One region of the Sinorhizobium sp. P24N7 genome, then DNA from elsewhere that is predicted to be linked to it. Evidence: predicted binding sites of a transcription regulator. Region 1 holds the regulator's gene; each other region holds the start of a gene.
What was found. The regulator HrcA, encoded in region 1, represses chaperone genes, less so after heat shock. The targets are predictions, from matches to a motif close to GTTAGCACTCNCNNNNNGNGAGTGCTAAC.
Positions count from the first base shown of each region.

Region 1 (5,104 bases):
GCAGCGGAAGAAGACATGGCGGCTACCGGCGCGCGTGATCCTTTCAAGGCCGAGGACCGTTCCGTAGAAGGCCTCGGCCTGGTCGAGATCGTCCGCGTAAAGCGCGGTTTCCAGAATGCCTTCGAATGTCGGCACCGGACCGGTTCCTCTCAAGTGATCCAGAGCACTTCCGGAAAGCCATGACGGTGTTCCGTCCGGAGGTGCATATTGTCGAAGCGTCAGATCATCTCACTGCTGCCGTGCAGCAGAGAGCAGTCTAGCCTGCTATCGCCTGCTTCTGCATTTCGACGAGTTCGGCAATGCCGTTCTTGGCGAGCAGCATCAGGCTTGCAAATTCTTCTTCGCTGAAGGGCTTGCCTTCCGCCGTTCCCTGGATCTCGACCAGGCCGCCGCTGCCCGTCATCACGAAATTGGCATCCGTCTCCGCAGCCGAGTCTTCGAGATAATCGAGGTCGATGACCGGCTGATTGGCGAAGATGCCGCAGGAAATGGCGGCCACATGATCTTTCAGGACCTTCTCCAGCTTGACCATGTTGCGCGCTTCCATCCACTTCAAACAGTCGTGGAGGGCGATCCAGGCGCCGGTGATCGACGCAGTGCGCGTGCCGCCGTCGGCCTGAAGCACGTCGCAGTCGATCGAGATCTGACGTTCGCCGAGCGCCGGAAGATCGACCACGGCTCTGAGCGACCGCCCGATCAGCCGCTGGATCTCCTGCGTGCGGCCGCTCTGCTTGCCGGTCGCCGCCTCGCGCCTCATGCGCTCGCCGGTCGCGCGCGGCAGCATGCCGTATTCCGCGGTGATCCAGCCCTTGCCGCCGTTGCGCAGCCAGGCCGGAACTTTTTCCTCCAGGCTGGCGGTGCACAGAACATGCGTGTCGCCGAAGCGTACCAGGCAGGATCCTTCCGCATGCTTGGAGAAATTGCGCTCGAACGAGACCTTGCGCATTTGGTCGATTTTTCTACCGGATGGCCGCATCGTCAACTCCTGTCGATCCCGACTGCATGTTCCTTCGAGTCCTGTTCGGTTCAAGGACAAGACCATGCAGAATTCAAAGTGCTCCAGCGGCCTTTGCGCGTCTGAAGACACGCGGCGCTTTCGTGAGCCTTCTAGATCATGGCGTGGGCAAAGGGAACCGCTTGATGTCGAAGCTTCGCAGTGATTTTTCCCTTTTGCCATTCCCCGTGCGGATCACTATATTCTTTGCGAACACGGGATACTGATCACGGAGTGACATGGTACTGCGCAACCCTGGAACGAAGGGGATCGCATCGGCGCTGGACGAGCGCTCCGGCGAGATCTTCCGCCGCATTGTCGAGAGCTATCTGGAAAGCGGGGAGCCGCTGGGCTCGCGCAATCTCTCTCGGCTGTTGCCGGTGTCGCTGTCGCCGGCCTCGGTTCGCAACGTGATGAGCGATCTCGAGGATCTGGGCCTGATCTATTCCCCCCATGTCAGCGCCGGCCGGCTTCCGACGCAGCTGGGCCTGCGCTTCTTCGTGGACGCCTTCATGCAGGTGGGCAATCTCTCGCCGGAGGAACGCGCCTCGATCGAAAGGCAGGTTCACCCGGGAAATCGCGACCGGTCGGTCGAAAACCTTCTTACCGAGGCGAGCCAGATGCTGTCCGGCATGTCGCGCGGCGCAGGTCTCGTCATCACCACCAAGAGCGACCCCGTTCTCAAGCATGTCGAGTTTATCCGGCTGGCGCCGACCAAGGCGCTGGCAGTGCTCGTCGGCGAGCACGATCAGGTGGAGAATCGCATCATCGAGCTGCCGGCCGGGATCACCAGCGCCCAGCTCACCGAAGCGGCGAACTTCGTCAACGCTCACCTTGCCGGTCAGACGATCCCCGAACTGCGGACGCAACTGGAAAAGGTCAAGGAGACGGTGCGCGGCGAGCTCGACGCGCTCTCGCAGGACCTGGTCGAGCGTGGGCTGGCGATCTGGTCCGGAAGCGAGGGCGACGGCCAGCCGGCGCGGCTGATCGTCAGGGGCCGCGCCAATCTGCTCGAAGGATTGGAAGGGACGGATGACATTGAGCGGCTGCGCATGCTCTTCGATGACCTCGAAAAGAAGGACAGCCTGATCGAGATCCTCAACCTCGCCGAGAGCGGCCCGGGCGTGCGCATCTTCATCGGTTCCGAAAACAAGCTGTTTTCACTCTCCGGATCCTCGCTGATCGTCGCTCCCTACCGCGACAGCGACGACCGTATCGTCGGCGCGGTCGGTGTCATCGGGCCGACCCGGCTCAACTATTCCCGCATCGTTCCCATGGTCGATTACACCGCGCAGCTCATGTCGCGGCTGTCGCGCTGAGCGAATCCTTTTGATCGATGCAGCAATCGACCCTTGATTTTTCGGGCCCAAACATCGATATCGGGCTTCAAATCCAGGCAACAGAACGTTCAAGCAAAGCGACTTCCGCTGGTTTGATGATGCCGAACAGAGCAAAAGACAGAAATTCGGAGAACGTCATGACCGACGAAACGAACAAGAACGGACCCGAGGCCGCGGCGCCTGAAGAATTCGAAACAGCCGCTGAGCCGCAAGCCGCGGAGAAGCCGGAGGCGGATGCTTCCACGACCGCGCCAGATCCGCTTGAGCTTGCCAGGGCCGAGAGTGCGGAACTGCGCGACAAATATCTTCGCCTCGCTGCGGAGATGGACAATCTGCGCCGGCGCACCGAACGTGACGTGAAGGACGCGAAGTCCTATTCCGTCGCGGGCTTCGCGCGCGACATGCTGGCGGTCTCCGACAACCTGCGCCGCGCGCTGGATGCGATTCCGGCCGACGCCAGAGAGGCGGGCGATGCCGGCCTGAAAGCACTCATCGAGGGCGTGGAAATGACCGAACGGTCGATGCTCGCGGCGCTCGAGCGTCACGGCGTGAAGCAGCTGGACCCCACCGGTCAGAAGTTCGATCCCAATTTCCACCAGGCGATGTTCGAGGTCCCGAACACCGAGGTCCCGAACAACACGGTCGTTCAGGTGGTCCAGGCGGGATACACGATCGGCGAGCGCGTTCTGCGCCCGGCGATGGTCGGTGTTGCCAAGGGCGGCCCGAAAGCTGCGTCCTCTGAAAGCGAGACGCCTGCTGCCTGACGGCGCATGAATGCGATTTGCGAAGGGCCGCGCACTCTGCAAGGTGCGCGGCCCTTCGTCATTGTTCGAAATATCGCATGCTTTTCCAACCGGCTCCGGCAGGACAGCAGGCAGAAGATACTCAGGCAGCGTGCGAGGTCGTGTCGTCGCTAAGCAGCGTGTAGATCGCGCTTGCCGAGTCGCTCGCTCGGATACGCGACACCATGTCGTGGTCGCGCAGCACGCGGGCGATGCGCGAGAGCGCCTTGAGGTGGTCGGCGCCGGCACCTTCCGGTGCAAGCAGCAGAAAGACGAGGTCGACCGGCTGGTCGTCCAATGCCTCGAAATCCACCGGCGTATCGAGCCGCGCAAAGATACCGACGATCGACGGCAGATTGCTAAGCTTGCCGTGCGGGATGGCGATGCCGTTGCCTACCCCGGTCGAGCCGAGTCTTTCTCGCTGCAGGATGACGTCGAAGATCTCCCGCTCCGGAAGACCGGTGAGCTTCGATGCTTTTGCCGCCAATTCCTGAAGGAGTTGCTTCTTCGAGTTGGCCCTCATGGCCGGGATGATCGCATTTTGATGCAGCAAGCCTGCCAATGCCATTCTTTTATCCTCGTTCGCCGGTTAGAGCCTGGCAATCTCATCACAAATGCGCCGTGATGGCTCTACCCATCTTTGTCTTGGCGGGTCGAATGCACAGAAAAGTCGAGCTTTTCCGCCGTCCCGCTGATCGGAAAGACGGGGGACGCCAGTCCGGCTGGCTTCCCCCATCCCCACTCATGCCTTGATATTGGCGGCGTCGATCCAGCCAATATTCCCATCGTTGCGGCGATAGACGATGTTCAGGTCATCCTTGCCGGGGCTGCGGAACATCAGCACCGGTTCATCCGTCATGTCCAAGGCCATAACGGCATTGGCGACGGACATTGTTCTCAACTGTTTCGTTGTTTCGGCAACGATCGTCGGCGCATAATCGTCGGGGACTTCCTCGTCCTCAAAGGGCACCGAGTCCATCACTCGATAGGCCACTTCGGTGGCATTCTGCCCGTTGCCGTTGTGATGGTCCTTGAGCTTGCGCTTGTAGCGCCGGAGCCGCTTCTCGATGCGCTCCGAAGCCGCGTCGAAGGCTGACTGTGGCTCGTTCGCCTGACCGTTTGCCTGCAATACCACGCCCGTATCGAGATGAAGCTTGCAGTCGGCGCTGAATCGCGACCCTGACTTTTCCACAGTGACCTGGCTCGAATATCCTCCGTCGAAATATTTGGTTACGGCCTGCTCGATCTGCTCGCCGATGCGGACGCGAAACGAATCGCCGATTTCCATATGTTTACCGGATACACGCACACTCATGGAGTTTCCTCTCTTGTTCGTGAATTGCGTGCCCAGTCTATTCCAAGCGCCCCCGTCATCCAAGCACTTCAGCGACGGGAGTCCCGAACAACCGAAATCGTGAGCGCGCGCTGCCTCTATGCAAGCGCGGCGGCCTCATATCCGCTGTACCGCGGAGAGTCAATTGCGCGTCGTGGGATTAAACGTTCATCGAGCCCCGGCGGTTCCGCAGGCGAGAGCCCAAAGCGCAACCCGGCTTACGCGCTTGCGGCCGCCCGGAAATGCTCAGAATGCTGTGGTTTTGGCCAGCGCGCGTTTCTCGCGGCGGCGCTGGACGGAGGAAGGGATGCTCATCGTCTCGCGATATTTTGCGACGGTGCGTCTGGCGATATCGACGCCGGCTTTCTTGAGGACGTCGACGATATCGTCGTCCGAGAGCACGGCATCGGCGCTTTCCTGATTGATCATCGTGCGGATGCGATGGCGCACGGACTCGGCGGAATGTGCATCGCCGTTTTCCGCCGAGCCGATCGAAACGGTGAAGAAATACTTCAGTTCGAAGAGCCCGCGCGGGGTCAGCACGTATTTGTTGGAGGTGACCCGGCTCACCGTCGACTCGTGCATCTTGATCGCATCCGCGACGATCCTGAGGTTCAGCGGGCGCAGGTGGCCGACGCCGTGGACGAGAAAGGCG
Region 1 covers NZ_JBHMIW010000001.1:289,263-294,366, reverse strand. Annotated here, with positions in the region: gene ACFHWW_RS01345 (VOC family protein) at 1-135, opposite strand, end outside; gene rph (ribonuclease PH) at 257-976, opposite strand; gene hrcA (heat-inducible transcriptional repressor HrcA) at 1,234-2,313, shown strand; gene grpE (nucleotide exchange factor GrpE) at 2,472-3,098, shown strand; gene ptsN (PTS IIA-like nitrogen regulatory protein PtsN) at 3,220-3,684, opposite strand; gene hpf (ribosome hibernation-promoting factor, HPF/YfiA family) at 3,859-4,431, opposite strand; gene rpoN (RNA polymerase factor sigma-54) at 4,696-5,104, opposite strand, start outside.

Region 2 (5,104 bases), on a different contig from region 1:
CCAGTCGATCCAATCCGGAGCCGGCCGTATCAGATAGGAACGCGAGCGGCCGTCCTGGAAGACCCAGGCGACCTCGATGGGGAAGCTTTTCTTGTTCAGAGACGATGCTTCGAAATCCAGGAATACGATCATTCGCGGCCACGTTCTTCCAATGCACCAACGTAATCTAGGTCAGTCCCGCTCGATCGACATGTCCAGGGAATCTCGCGCGATATGTCGGAATGCCACGCGGCCGCCAGCAGCTCCGATGGAATGGCGCCACACTTGTTACTCCCACCACCGGCGTCCCGGTGCCAAACTACTTCAAGCCCGACAGCCAGGCGATGGCGTGGTCGGGATCGCGCCTCCGAGAGGCGCCAATGCGTACAGATTGCCAAAGCGCACAAACTGGAGGTGCCGAGCCATGACGAAACCGATGCACACGCCACCCGTCGTCCCGCCGCAGGCCTGGGAGGCTGCGCGCGAGCAGCTCCTCGTCAAGGAAAAGGCACTGACCCGGGCGCGCGACGCGCTGGCCGCCGAGCGCCGGCGGATGCCATGGATGGCTGTAGAGAAGGAATATGCGTTCGAAGGCCCTGCGGGGAAGGTCAGCCTCGTCGACCTGTTCGACGGTCGCCGTCAGCTGATCGTCTACCGCGCCTTCTTCGAACCGGGCGTTTTCGGCTGGCCCGACCACGCCTGCAGAGGCTGCTCCATGGTGGCCGATCAGGTGGCGCACCTCGCCCACCTGAACGCCCGTGACACAACCCTCGTCTTCGTCTCGCGGGCGCCCCAGGCGGACATCGCCCGGCTGAAGGCGAGCATGGGATGGCAAATCCCGTGGTTTACCGTGACAGACAGCTTCGACGCCGATTTCGGGGTGGACGAGTGGCACGGCACGAACGTGTTCTATCGCGACGGCGACCGCGTTTTCCGTACCTACTTCATCAATAATCGCGGCGACGAGCAGATGGGCAGCACGTGGAACTACCTCGACATCACGCCGCTCGGCCGGCAGGAAGTCTGGGAGGATTCGCCCGAGGGCTATCCGCAGACCCCGACCTACAAGTGGTGGAACTGGCACGACAGCTACGTCAAAGACGCCGAGCCGGACAAGAAGTGGGTCGAGGTGTCGGACGCCGGAGAGGCGGCGTTCCGGAACCAGGACTAGATCGGGGCGACCCTGGGCCGAAAGAACGCTTCCCGCGCCGCAGACGTTGGCGCGGCTCTCATCTCCGTGACAAGCACAGAGAGATGAAGAAGAGGAGAAATTGCAGTCCTCCGATACGTTCGAGCGGTATGAGGGAAAGTATGTTTCCGCCCGGAAGGGAGGCCCGCCCCCGAGGGCAAGGGCGGGCCTGACCGATCGCTTAGAAGTCCATGCCGCCGCCCGCCGGAAGCGCCGGTGCAGCTTCCTTCTTGGGCTTTTCTGCGATCATGGCTTCGGTCGTAACGAGAAGACCGGCGACCGACGCTGCGTCCTGAAGCGCGGTGCGGACGACCTTGGCCGGGTCGATGACGCCCATGGCATAGAGATCGCCATATTCGTTGGTCTGGGCATTCCAGCCATAGGAGAACTCCGCCTTCTCGCGCAGCTTGCCGACGATGATAGAGCCCTCGGCTCCGGCGTTTTCCGCAATCTGGCGAACGGGGGCTTCGATAGCGCGGCGCACGAGATCGACCCCGACGCGCTGATCGTTGTTGGCGGTCTCAAGGCCGTCGAGAGCCTTGACCGCCCGCAGCAATGCGACGCCACCGCCGGGCAGGATCCCTTCCTCGACTGCCGCCCGCGTCGCATGCAAGGCGTCGTCGACGCGGTCCTTCTTTTCCTTCACCTCGACTTCGGTAGAGCCGCCTACGCGGATCACCGCGACGCCGCCGGCGAGCTTGGCAAGGCGCTCCTGCAGCTTCTCGCGATCGTAGTCGGAGGTCGTTTCCTCGATCTGGGCGCGGATCTGCGTGGTACGGCCCTCGATCTCGGCCTTGGAACCCGCACCGTCGACGATGGTGGTGTTCTCCTTTTCGATCGAGACTTTCTTGGCCCGGCCGAGCATGTTTAGCGTGACGCTTTCAAGCTTGATGCCGAGGTCTTCCGAGACGACGGTACCGCCGGTCAGGATGGCGATGTCTTCCAGCATGGCCTTGCGGCGGTCGCCGAAGCCGGGCGCCTTGACGGCCGCAACCTTGAGGCCGCCGCGCAGCTTGTTGACCACGAGGGTGGCGAGCGCCTCGCCTTCCACATCCTCGGCGATGATAAGGAGCGGTTTGCCGGACTGGACGACGGCTTCGAGCACCGGCAGCATGGCCTGCAGGTTCGAGAGCTTCTTTTCGTGGATGAGGATATAGGGGTCCTCCAGTTCCACGCGCATCTTGTCCTGATTGGTAATGAAATAGGGCGAGAGATAGCCGCGGTCGAACTGCATGCCCTCGACGACCTCGAGTTCAGTCTCGGCCGTCTTGGCCTCCTCGACCGTGATCACCCCTTCATTGCCGACCTTCTCCATGGCCTCGGCAAGATAGCGTCCGATCTCAGTGTCGCCGTTCGCGGAAATGGTGCCGACCTGGGCGATCTCGGAATTCTTGGAGATCTTCCTGGCGTTGTTCTTCAATTCCTTCACGACCGCATCGACTGCGAGATCGATGCCGCGCTTCAGATCCATCGGGTTCATGCCGGAGGCGACGGCCTTGGCACCTTCCCGGACGATTGCCTGTGCGAGCACGGTCGCGGTCGTCGTTCCGTCCCCGGCAAGGTCGTTGGTCTTGGATGCGACTTCGCGCAGCATCTGCGCGCCCATATTCTCGAACTTGTCCTCGAGTTCGATTTCCTTGGCGACGGAGACGCCATCCTTGGTGATCCGCGGCGCACCGAACGACTTGTCGATGACGACGTTACGGCCCTTCGGGCCGAGGGTTACCTTTACGGCATTGGCCAGCACATCGACACCACGCAGCATGCGCTCGCGTGCGTCGGTCTGAAATTTGACTTCCTTCGCAGCCATTTCTTCACTCCTCAATAGGCAGCTTGTTGACTGTATCTTCGCATTTTCAGGCGGCTATCTTCTCGGCGGCCTGGGCCTCGATGATTCCCATGACATCGCTTTCCTTCATGATCAGCAGATCTTCGCCATCTATCTTGATCTCGGTGCCGGACCACTTGCCGAACAGGATGCGATCGCCCACCTTGACGTCGAGCGGCTGGATCTGACCCTGTTCGCTGCGCGCGCCAGGACCTACAGCGATGACTTCGCCTTCCTGGGGCTTTTCCTTGGCAGTGTCGGGGATAATGATGCCGCCTTTGGTCTTCTCTTCGGACTCGACGCGGCGGACGAGAATACGATCATGAAGCGGTCGAAACGCCATGTTTTCCTCCATGGACAAACATTGATGATCTTGTTCCCCATCCCGGACCGGATGACCAATCCGGACGGGTGCGAAGCCTCGTTCGAGCACTTCGCGCGGGTTGATCTGGTTGGGCAAAAAATGGATTTCAAGAGGTCCCCGCAAAAAAATCAGCAGCGCTTCGACGCGGCTGCTAACAGACTGGAAAGGAACCTGAATTTTCGTTGTGACGTTAAGGTCATGCCGGGGGCCTCGCAGGATCAGCGGGGAGCCGGCGAATGATATGTAACGGAGATGAAGTATGCGATTTTCATCGGATCTCGAGCGCCAGCTCAACGGTTACGGTCTCACGACCGCGCATATCCTCTACCGCATTCCCGACTTCGAATCCGTCCTGCAGACCTATGTCTGGCAGGATTACGACGTCGCACCGGAATTTCCCCAGATGCGAAAGTTCCTCGATTTCTGGCAGACCAATCTGGACGGGCCGCTCCACTCCGTGCGGTTCACCCACAAACGGTTGATCGGGCCGAACGAGTGGCGGCAGGTGGATGGCGAATTCAACATTCACTGATTTCCGGCGTTGAAAGGGCACTTGCGTCTCCCGCGCCAAGGCCTATTGAGATTTGGAACAGCCGCCGCGGCTTGTTTGGTTTCCTCATTCCTGTGCTTGTCACAGGAATCCAGCCAGACCAAAGTCCTTGGGCTGAAAGAACGCTTCCCGCGCCGCGGACGCGGCGCTGCTCTCATCCCTGTGACGAGCACAGATGAGGCAAGGGAGAGATTCCAGTCCCCGCCTCAAGGTGCGAACACGCCGGTGGATCTGCCTGGCGTCAGATATCCTTGAGAAGGCGGAGGGCGTCGTAGATCGCGGCGTGGGTGTTGCGCGCCGCGACCGCATCGCCGATCCGGAAGAGCTGGAACTTGCCCTCCGCGTTGCGGACGACCGATTGCGGTTCCCCGGCGATCAGCTGGTCGTGCGCGATCTCGCCCAGATTGCTGGAGGAGGGCTTCAGCTCGAAGTACAGATCGTCGAGCGGGATGGTTCCGTGATTGACGACCACCTGGTCGAAGGTCCGCTGTTTGGAGATACCCCCGTAGTCGCTGCCGACATGGGCGACCAGTTGATTGCCGCTCTTTTCGACCGCTTCCAGACGGTAGGTGACGGTAAAGGTCACATCGAGCTTCTGCAGGGAACGCATGTAAGGCACGAGGTTCATCGCCATGACCTCCGGCGCGAAGGAGCGGTCGGGCGTCATGATCTCCACTCTTGCGCCGGCATTGGCGAGAAATTCGGCGGCCTGCAGAGCGGCGTGGTCGCCGGCGTCATCGAAAATCAGGACGTTGGTGCCCGGCTTCACATCGCCGGAAATAATGTCCCACGCCGACACGACCAGCTCGTTGCCCCTCGACAGCACCTCCGTATGCGGAAGCCCGCCGGTGGCGATGATGACGACGTCAGGATTTTCCGCCTGAATAGCCTCCGCTTCCGCCCATGTATTGAAATGGAAGGTGACGCCCAGCTTTTCGCACTGGCTCATGCGCCAGTCGATGATGCTGATCATTTCCCGCCGGCGCGGGCTTTGCGCAGTCAGGCGGACCTGGCCGCCGGGATCTTTTGCCGCCTCGAACACAACCACCTCGTGGCCACGCTCCCCCGCCACGCGTGCCGCCTCGAGACCGGCCGGTCCGGTCCCGACGATGACCACTTTCCTGCGACAGTATGCCTTCGCGATGCTGTGCGGCATCGTCAGCTCGCGTCCGGTCGCAGCATTGTGGATGCAAT
Region 2 covers NZ_JBHMIW010000012.1:223,372-228,475, reverse strand. Annotated here, with positions in the region: gene ACFHWW_RS21885 (transcriptional regulator) at 1-132, opposite strand, end outside; gene ACFHWW_RS21880 (thioredoxin family protein) at 404-1,150, shown strand; gene groL (chaperonin GroEL) at 1,350-2,978, opposite strand; gene groES (co-chaperone GroES) at 3,025-3,339, opposite strand; gene ACFHWW_RS21865 (usg protein) at 3,620-3,892, shown strand; gene ACFHWW_RS21860 (FAD-dependent oxidoreductase) at 4,152-5,104, opposite strand, start outside.
Region 2: the regulator HrcA is predicted to act here: its motif matches at 3,488-3,516, upstream of groES (co-chaperone GroES).

Region 3 (5,104 bases), on a different contig from region 1:
CTCGCCCGGCTGCGGGCCGTAGTCGTTCTCGGCGGTCGCGACTTCATAGAGCCCATAGGCATAGCGCGACGAGTAGGCGATCGCACGGTTGCCCGGGATCGTCCAGGGGGTCGTCGTCCAGATGACGACGAAGGCGCCGGCAAGCGCATCGGGGCCTTCGGTCACCGGGAACTTCACCCAGATCATATCGCTTTCGACGTCGGCATACTCCACCTCGGCCTCGGCCAGTGCGGTACGCTCGACGACCGACCACATGACCGGCTTGGAGCCGCGATAGAGCTGACCGGACTTGGCGATCTTCATCAGTTCGCCGGCGATGCGTGCTTCCGCGTGGAAGTTCATCGTGGTGTAGGGGTTTTCGAAGTCGCCCTCGATGCCGAGGCGCTTGAACTCCTCGGTCTGAATCCCGATCCAGCCGCTTGCGAATTCACGGCATTCCTTACGGAACTCGTTGACCGGCACCTCGTCCTTGTTCTTGCCTTTCTCGCGGTACTTCTCTTCGATCTTCCATTCGATCGGCAAACCGTGGCAGTCCCAGCCCGGCACGTAATTGGCATCGAAGCCGCGCATCTGGAAAGAGCGGTTGATCACATCCTTGAGGATCTTGTTCAGGGCGTGGCCGATATGGATGTTGCCGTTGGCGTAGGGAGGGCCGTCGTGCAGGACGAACTTCTCGCGGCCGGCAGCGGACGCGCGGAGCTTTTTGTAAAGCTCCATCTTCTGCCAGCGGGCGACGGTCTCCGGCTCCTTCTGCGGCAGGCCGGCCCGCATCGGAAAATCCGTCTGCGGCAGGTAAAGGGTGGAAGAATAGTCGGTCTTTTCAGCGGTCTCGGTCATGGTTTTCGCATTCGTCTTTTCCGCGCGGGGCAGTCACGCAGGCGGAAGGGTTCGGTAATCTCGAAGATGATGGGGGCGTTGAAACGCCGAAATCCCGGACCTTCCGGCGCAGCCTAGAGCGCGCGGAAAGCCGGGCCAATAATTCGCTGATCGACGATCACTCGATGGAACCGGGTCATTATGGCCGGTTCTTTAAGGCGTTTTCCGCCTTTTGAAAAGGGTCCGCCGGCCGCACATGTCCGAAATCTTTGACGCATCGGGTGGCGTAAGGCCCTGCCGCCGCTCAGGCGAAATTGAGCCTGCGGTCGATCTCGCTCAGGGGCTGAACGCCCGCAAGCAGCGCGCGCGCCTCGCTCTCGTCCTTGCGCATCTGGACCATCAATGGCTCCAGACCGTCGAACTTGAGTTCGTCTCGCAACCGGCCGAAGAAGGATACGGCGCAGATCTCGCCGTAGAGATCCGCGGAGAAATCGAAAACGAAGGTCTCCAGCAAGGCTTCGCCGTCGCTGTCGACGGTCGGGCGACGGCCGAAGCTTGCGACACCGTCATGGAGCGACCCGTCCGCCCTCCGGAAACGCACCGCATAGATGCCGCTTTTCAGCTCCGCCTCGGGCGGCAGGCGCATGTTCGCGGTCGGATAGCCGAGCGTGCGGCCGAGCTTCTTGCCGTCGATGACTTCGGCTTCGACCGTATAGCGATAGCCAAGCAGCCCGGCCGCGTGCGAAACGTCGCCCTCGGCCAGCAGGGAGCGGATGAAACTCGAGGATATCACGGCGGCGTTTTCGTCGCGGAATGCATCCACAAGCGTCACGCCGAATCCCTCGCGCTCCCCGGCCGCCATCAGGAAGGCCGGCCCGCCTTCCCGCCCCTTGCCGAAATGGAAATCGAAACCGGTGACGACATGGGAGGCGTGCAGCCATTCGCGCAGGATGCTATGAATGAAGTCGGAGGCCGAAAGCTCCGAAAAGCTCCGGTCGAAAGGATATTCGATGACGGCACCGAATCCCATTCCCTCGAGTATGCGGGCTTTCAGCGGTGCCGGGGTGAGGCGGAACACCGGCGCGTCGGGCCGGAACACGGTACGCGGATGCGGCTCGAAGGTGAGCACGAGCGCCGGAACGGCCCGCTTCACCGCCTCCTCCAGCGCGCGGTTCAGCACCGACTGATGGCCGCGATGCACGCCGTCGAAATTGCCGATCGCGACCACACCGCCGCGTAGATGTTCGGGCAGCGGATCGCGGGTCTCGTTGCGGTGAAAAACGGTCATGCCGATCGTCCCGTCATGCCAGCCGCGGCATCCACCATTTCGGCTGCGCCCCATTCTGCCTCAGGAAGGCCATGAGCCTCGCTTCGTCGGTGCGGCTTTCGTGCATGTATTCCTGCGCATGGATGCCCGCGCTGATGTAGAGCAGGTCGAAGCCGGCATCCTGCGCGCCCTTGACGTCGGTCGGCATCCCGTCACCGATGGCTATGACGCGCGAAAGATCGAAATTGCCCCTGGCGGCCTTGGCCTGCGCGAGAGCGGCCTGATAGATCGCGATATAGGGCTTGCCGGCAATGCGTGCCTCGCCGCCGAGCTCTTCATAGAGTTTGGCGATGGCACCGGCACAGGGGATGAGCCTATGCCCGCGCTCCACGACAAGATCGGGGTTGGCGCAGATGAACGGTATTTTCCGCTTGGCGAGCCCCGTCAGCGTCGCGCGGTAGTGCTCGGGCGTCTCGGTCTCATCGTCGTAGAAGCCGGCGCAGACGATCGTCTCGGCCTCGTCGGCGGACACGATCTCGGTGCCGAGCCCTTCGAGCAGCGGCAGATCCCGGTCGGCTCCGATGAAGAAGATGCGTTTGTCGGCCGCCGCAATCAGCGCCTGCGTCACGTCGCCGGAGGTCACGATACGGTCGTAGGCTTCGTCGGGGACGCCGAGGCCGCGGATTTGCACCGTGACGCCCGGATGCGGCCGGGGTGAATTGGTGATGAGAACGACGGTCAGCCCCTGGGCGCGCGCCTCGGCCAGCGCTTCGCAGGCGGATGCAAAGGCTTGAATGCCGTTGTGAAGCACGCCCCAGACGTCGCAAAGGACCACGTCGTAACGACCGGCGATTTCCCGAAAACTATTGATCCTGACGGCCATGCTGGCTTCCTGCAAACTCGGCTTTCCGGCTGACATCGCAAGGAAGGGGCAAGAATACAAGCCTCACGCCGAGAAAAACGCGGCACTTCCCAAGGATTTTAAAGCAATTCCAGGAAGCGGCGCGTCGAAGCTCAGGTCGGTTTTGCCCGCGCGCATGGCGATGCGCTTGAATTCCTCGCGTGGCGACTGCGCGGTCTCCGGCATGTTCCTTTGGCAGGAAACGGATCCTGCAGTCTCGCCTCTTCCAGGGATGAGATAATCAAACAAGCCGCGGCGGGGGCTCGGCGCTGTCAACGATCACGGCCGGCAAAAAATCTCGGAACCGATCCTTGACTCATTTCACGGCCACCCTTATCTCGGCTGGCGCTAGCACTCACTTGATAAGAGTGCTAACACCCATCCGGCGGGTCCATTCGCGACCCGCAGTGTCATTTGATCGAGGGATTAGACAATGGCAAGCACCAATTTCCGTCCGCTGCACGACCGCGTTGTCGTCCGCCGCGTCGAGTCTGAAGAAAAGACCAAGGGCGGCATCATCATTCCGGACACCGCTAAGGAAAAGCCGCAGGAAGGCGAGATCGTGGCTGTCGGTTCGGGTGCCCGCGACGAAAGCGGCAAGGTTGTTCCGCTCGACGTCAAGGCCGGCGACCGCATTCTGTTCGGCAAGTGGTCCGGCACCGAAGTCAAGATCGACGGCGAAGACCTTCTGATCATGAAGGAAGCCGACATCATGGGCGTCATCGGCTGATCGGCCGGCACCCCTTCAAATTCCGTAATTTGAAACCGGACCAGTTCCGGAGTTTCGAAACCAGGAGCTTTCAAAATGGCAGCTAAAGAAGTCAAGTTCGGCCGCAGCGCGCGCGAAAAGATGCTGCGCGGCGTCGACATCCTCGCCGACGCAGTCAAGGTGACGCTCGGCCCGAAGGGCCGCAATGTCGTTATCGACAAGTCGTTCGGCGCGCCGCGCATCACCAAGGACGGCGTTTCGGTCGCCAAGGAGATCGAACTCGAAGACAAGTTCGAGAACATGGGCGCCCAGATGGTCCGCGAAGTCGCTTCGAAGACCAACGACATCGCCGGTGACGGCACGACGACTGCAACCGTTCTCGCCCAGGCGATCGTTCGCGAAGGCGCGAAGGCCGTTGCCGCCGGCATGAACCCGATGGACTTGAAGCGCGGTATCGACCTGGCTGTCGCCGAAGTCGTCAAGGACCTGCTCGCCAAGGCCAAGAAGATCAACACCTCGGACGAAGTCGCCCAGGTCGGAACGATCTCGGCAAACGGCGAAAAGCAGATCGGTCTCGACATCGCCGAAGCGATGCAGAAGGTCGGCAACGAAGGCGTCATCACGGTTGAAGAAGCCAAGACCGCCGAAACCGAGCTCGAAGTCGTCGAAGGCATGCAGTTCGACCGCGGCTACCTGTCGCCCTACTTCGTCACCAACCCGGAAAAGATGGTCGCCGACCTGGAAGACGCTTTCATTCTCCTGCACGAGAAGAAGCTCTCCAACCTGCAGGCGATGCTCCCGGTTCTCGAAGCCGTCGTTCAGACCGGCAAGCCGCTCCTCATCATCGCTGAAGACGTCGAAGGCGAAGCACTCGCAACGCTCGTCGTCAACAAGCTGCGTGGCGGCCTGAAGATCGCTGCCGTCAAGGCCCCGGGCTTCGGCGACCGCCGCAAGGCCATGCTCGAAGACATCGCCATCCTGACGGGCGGCACGGTGATCTCGGAAGACCTCGGCATCAAGCTCGAAAGCGTCACGCTCGACATGCTCGGCCGCGCGAAGAAGGTTTCGATCACCAAGGAAAACACGACGATCGTCGACGGTGCCGGCCAGAAGTCCGACATCGAAGGCCGCGTCGCTCAGATCAAGGCCCAGATCGAAGAAACCACCTCCGACTACGACCGTGAGAAGCTGCAGGAGCGCCTTGCCAAGCTCGCCGGCGGCGTCGCCGTCATCCGCGTCGGCGGTGCGACGGAAGTCGAAGTGAAGGAAAAGAAGGACCGCATCGACGACGCCCTCAACGCGACGCGCGCTGCAGTTCAGGAAGGCATCGTACCGGGCGGCGGTGTTGCCCTGCTGCGTTCTTCCGTCAAGATCACCGTCAAGGGTGAAAACGACGATCAGGACGCCGGCG
Region 3 covers NZ_JBHMIW010000007.1:115,841-120,944, reverse strand. Annotated here, with positions in the region: gene ileS (isoleucine--tRNA ligase) at 1-837, opposite strand, end outside; gene ACFHWW_RS13970 (bifunctional riboflavin kinase/FAD synthetase) at 1,121-2,104, opposite strand; gene ACFHWW_RS13965 (TIGR01459 family HAD-type hydrolase) at 2,118-2,966, opposite strand; gene ACFHWW_RS13960 (hypothetical protein) at 3,030-3,170, opposite strand; gene groES (co-chaperone GroES) at 3,418-3,714, shown strand; gene groL (chaperonin GroEL) at 3,790-5,104, shown strand, end outside.
Region 3: the regulator HrcA is predicted to act here: its motif matches at 3,332-3,360, upstream of groES (co-chaperone GroES).